2 regions of the Methylobacterium sp. NPDC097929 genome follow, and region 1 is predicted to be linked to the other one. Evidence: riboswitches for the same ligand, from Rfam matches in the RefSeq annotation. Region 1 holds a riboswitch; the other holds the start of a gene.
What was found. A riboswitch is a leader RNA that binds a small molecule or an ion and turns the genes downstream of it on or off. The one in region 1 is predicted to bind thiamine pyrophosphate.
Positions count from the first base shown of each region.

Region 2: linked by a shared signal. The riboswitch ahead of thiC (phosphomethylpyrimidine synthase ThiC) and the one ahead of thiO (glycine oxidase ThiO) in region 1 are both predicted to bind thiamine pyrophosphate.

Region 1 covers NZ_JBMVEP010000016.1:69,801-72,247, reverse strand. Annotated here, with positions in the region: gene thiO (glycine oxidase ThiO) at 1-1,083, opposite strand, end outside; TPP riboswitch at 1,163-1,285, opposite strand; gene ACPCJR_RS23780 (adenylate/guanylate cyclase domain-containing protein) at 1,339-2,447, opposite strand, start outside.
Region 2 covers NZ_JBMVEP010000003.1:361,659-364,105, reverse strand. Annotated here, with positions in the region: gene ACPCJR_RS11845 (TIGR02302 family protein) at 1-584, opposite strand, end outside; gene ACPCJR_RS11840 (hypothetical protein) at 751-1,011, opposite strand; TPP riboswitch at 1,292-1,397, shown strand; gene thiC (phosphomethylpyrimidine synthase ThiC) at 1,473-2,447, shown strand, end outside.

The sequences.
Region 1 (2,447 bases):
GTTGCGGTGATGGCCGGTGGCGACGACGAGACCGGGCGCGACGGCCTCGATGATCGGGGCATCGTCGTCCGACGTCGGGCGAAAGCCGCTCCAGACCGCGTCCACTTCCATCTCCTCGATGCCCGGGAGGACGCGGCGCGCGCCCTCCAGCAGGGCGAACAGGCCGCCCGCGGTGACGCCGCTGCGGAAGCCGCAATCCTCGACCGTGGCCCCGACGATGAGGTGCCCGTCGCCCTTGGGCGCCATGTGCACCGCGTCGGTCCAGACCATGCGGGACAGGGTGCCGGTGCGCTTGGTCGTGCGCAGAGCCAGCGACTGGCCCTTCAGCGGCCGGACCGGCAGGGCGAGTTCGTCGGGCAACAGGCCCGCCTCGCCGCTCCAGGCGCCCGCGGCCAGGATCACGGTCTCGGCCGAGAGCGTGCGCTCACCGACCCGCAGGCCGGTGAAGCGCCCACCCTGCCGCGCGAGCCCGTCGACCGCGACGCGCTCGACGATGGTGACGCCAGCTGCCTCGCAGGCGCGCAGCAGCGCCTCCATGACGAGACGCGGATCGACCTGCGCGTCGAGCGGGCAGAGGATGCCCGCGGTCACGTTCGGGCGCAGCAGCGGCTCGCGGGCGCGAACCTCCGGGCCGGACAGCCACTCGGCGGCGACGCCGGAGCGGCGCTGGAGATCGTGGCGGAAGCGCAGGCGCTCCACCTCGTCCCGGCCGATGGCGATCACGAGCGTGCCGTCCTCACGGTAATCGATGGTGCGGCCGGACGCCGCCTGGAGCGCGTCGCGGAAGGCCGGCCAGCGCTGAAGGGATTCGAGAGCCAGGGGCAGCAGCAGGTCGGAGCCCGGCTCGTGCTCGGCGGCCGGGGCCAGCATGCCGGTGGCCGCGAGGCTCGCGCCGCTGCCGACGCTCACGCGCTCGACCACGACGACGGAGCGGCCGGCCTGCGCCAGGCGCCAAGCGATGGAGAGGCCGATCAGCCCGGCGCCCACCACGGCCACGTCGGCTCGGGGCGGCAACTCGGCCGCGCGGGGGCGCAGCGCCAGGGTCCGGCGCTGACCGATCGGGGAGGTCAGCAGATCTGACATCGGGAAACGTGCCTTCCGCAGGGTTGCCCGCAGGAACTGGCACCATGTGCTTCGATCGAAGCGGGTCCGCTCGCGACGAGCCGCCCTTCAGGTCCAATCCCTACGCCGGTATGAGCCGGATCAGGTTCGAAGGATTTCCGCGCTGCCGGCAACGGCGATAGCGGTTTCTCAGCCCCTTGTCGGGGATCTCCCTGGAACGTTCCCGATGTGGGCCCGCGCGGCCCCGCGGTCAATCCCCCTCGCAGCGGTCTGCGATTACTCGGCGGCGGCCTTCGTCGCCGCCTTCGTTGCGATCTTGCGCCCCGGCCGGAACACGGGCATCGGCTCGTCGAAGCCGTCGAGGGCGTGACTCCCCAGCGGTTCGGGATCGCCCCAGAGGAAGTCGACGAAGGGCTTCGACATCAGGAGCGGCTCCTGAAGCGTGCGGTTGAGCCGCGCTAGGCGGCTCGCCAGGTTTACGTCACGGCCGATCACGGTGAAGTCGAGCCGGGTGCCGGAGCCGACATTGCCGTAGGCCGCCTCGCCGTGGTGGAGCGCGATGCCGGCATCGACCGTGCGGGCGCCCTCGCCGAAGCGCCCGACGCTATTCGCCTCGGCCAGCGCGGCGAGCGCCGATTCCGCCGCCATCAGCGCGCTTTTGGCCGCCCCGCCGAGGTCGTCGCCCGGCTCGCGGAAGATCGCGAGCAGGCCGTCGCCCAGATATTTCAGCACCTCGCCTCCCTCCCGCTCGATCGGCGGGACGAGGCAGTCGAAGAAGGCGTTGAGGAGATCGACCGCGCCCTCGGGCGTCCGGTTGGCCGAGAGCCGGGTATAGTCGCGCATGTCCGCGAACAGGATCGCCGAGCGGATGCGGCGCACCTGTCCGCGGCGGATGTCGCCCGCCAGGATCGCCCGGTGCGGCTCGTCGCCGACATAGATGCGCAGCACCGTGTCGAGTTGCTTGTTGAGCAGGCGCATCTCCATCACCGCCGCCAGCGTCGGCATGACGAAGCGCAGGATCGCGATATCCTCGTCGCGGAAGCCGTCCTCGGCGCGGGTGGCGAAGGTGATGCCGTTCTTGGTGCCGTTGGTGAAGATCAGCGGCGCCACGACGTAGTGCGTGTAGCCGTCGGCCTTCAGCTCGGGGATGACGGCGTAGGCGTTGTCGGCGGTCTCGGACAGATCGATGATCAGCCACGCGCCGGATTCGTGCACGGTGTAGAAGGGGCTCGCCCGGTAGGCCTTCACGGAGGCCTCGCCATGGGGAAAGAGCCGCACGGAAGTTCCGGCCTCCCGGTTCCACACCCGCCCGACGCCCGAGTATTCGGAGTGAAGGGTGTCGATCGTGGTGGAGGCGCGATCGACGGGCACGCCGAGCGCGTTTA
Region 2 (2,447 bases), on a different contig from region 1:
TCGAAGGCGGCCGAGACGCGCCCGCGCCATTCGGGGCCGGCGACGAAGAGGGCGGCGAGCGCGGCGACGAGGAGCCCCGCGCGCAGGGCCAGCGGGTCGTGGCCGGGCATGTCGGGGCGCGGGCGCCCGGCCCGCAGCCGGGCGACGGCGGCCGCGGCCCGTGACTGGTGCAGCGCCCAGAGCGCACGGGTGGCCGGATCGGTCTGGCCGACGGCGAGCGTGTCCTCGATCGCCGAGGCCGGATCGTGGGCAAGCCCCCCCGCGCGGGCGGCCTCCCGGTCGATCCGGGCCAGGGCCTCGCGGCGGCTGAGGCGCTTGAGGCGCAGGGCGGGCAAAAGCGCCAGGACGAGAAGGATCGCGAACAGGCCGAGCCCGGCCATGCGCCAGAGCGGCGGAAGATCGAGCCACAGGCCGAGCCAGGACACGGCGAGGAAGGCGAGCCCGACGCCGAGGCCCCGCCAGAGAACCGGCCACACCCGCTCCCACAGGCCCGCGGCCCGCGCCTGCGCCACGAGCCGGTCGAGGCGGCCTGCCGCGCCCTGCCGCCCGTCGCGTTCGGGGATCGTCCGTTCGGCCTCGCTCATCGTGTCCGGTCGCGGCTCCCGCGGGCGCCGGGCAGACGAGCCCCGCGCACGAATGAGGAAGCTAGCATGGTGGCCGGCAGGCTCCGCCGGGTCAAATCCGCCCAGCCGCGCTTGATCGGAACACGCTCGGCTCGACGGCGCGCCAGGCCGAGGTCGGGGCGCCGCCTCAGGCGGGCTCGGAGACGCTGTTGCCCTCGCCCAGGCAATCCGAGGCGCGCTCCACGGCGTTGATCGCGTCGAGCAGGTTCTGCACGCTGCGCTCCACCTCGATCCGCGGCCGGTCCATGTGTGCGGCCCGCGCCACCAGCCCTTCGAGCTGGTCCAGCACGACCAGGAGGTCGCTCGCCACGGCCGCCACGTCGCAGCCGGTGCGGGTCGGCGCCGGAGGGGCGGGTCGGCGGAAAGGGATGATCGTGCTCATCGCCATCTGGTGTCGCGAAAAGGCGTGCGCATGACCACCCGCGGCCGGGGCGTCATCCACACCCAAGCCGCCTCCGCGGCGGCCCGAAGGCCCTTGTCGCGGCAATTGGTGAGTTTTTCGTCGAGCCCCTGTCTCGGATACGGCGCAAACCGTCAAGCTTTGCCGGCTGGTTTCGCACCGCGCCGTCCCGCTGACAGCCGGATCGTTCCGAAACGAAAACAGCCTTCTCCGAATCGGCCGGTTTTCGGTCGTGCATTGACAAGACCGGCCCCGAGGCAGAGGTTGGAATCGTTCCGAGGGGGGCCCCGTCAAGGGGGCTGAGAGTGGGCGACGCCCTGACCCTTGAACCTGATCCGGCTCGTACCGGCGGAGGGACGGGAACCAGCGGCCTCATCGCTCGCACGAGCAGCGGCCGACCGCACCATCGTCGGGACCACGGGTCGCCTCCAACGCCAGGAGCGACAGCGATGAACGCACCCGTCCGTCCCAAAGACCTTCCCAACGGCAATCCTGCCAGCGTTACCACCGGCCCCGTCCAGGGCTCCCGCAAGGTCTATGCGGAAGCGCCCGGCCGCCCGGACATCCGCGTCCCCTACCGCGAGATCGCCCTCTCCGACCCGAAGGAAGCCCCGGTGCGGGTCTACGACCCGTCCGGCCCCTACACGGAGACGGATGCGGCCATCGACCTTGAGAAGGGCCTGCCCGCCGCCCGCGAGCCCTGGATCGTCAAGCGCGGCTACGCCGCCGTGCAGCCGCGGGCGGTCAAGCCCGAGGACAACGGCTTTGCCGCCGCCGACAAGCTCGTCGCCCCCTGCCCGGCCGAGCGCACGATCCGCCGGGCCGAACCCGGGCAGATGGTGACGCAGTTCGAGTTCGCCCGGGCCGGGATCGTCACGGAAGAGATGATCTACGTGGCGCATCGCGAGAATGCCTGCCGCGAGCAGATGCTGGAGCGCGCCGAGGCCGCGCTCGCCGACGGCGAGAGCTTCGGCGCCTCGGTGCCGCCCTTCATCACGCCGGAATTCGTGCGTGAGGAGGTGGCCCGGGGCCGCGCCATCATCCCGGCCAACATCAACCACCTCGAACTCGAGCCGATGGCGATCGGCCGCAACTTCCTCGTGAAGATCAACGCCAACATCGGCAACTCGGCCGTCACCTCCTCGGCCGCCGAGGAAGTGGAGAAGCTGGTCTGGTCGATCCGCTGGGGCGCGGACACGGTCATGGACCTCTCGACGGGCCGCAACATCCACAACATCCGCTCGTGGATCGTGCGCAACTCCCCCGTGCCGATCGGCACCGTGCCGATCTATCAGGCGCTGGAGAAGGTCGGCGGCGACCCGCTCAAGCTCGATTGGGAGGTCTTCAAGGACACGCTCATCGAGCAGGCCGAGCAGGGCATCGACTACTTCACGATCCATGCCGGCGTGCGGCTGGCCCACGTG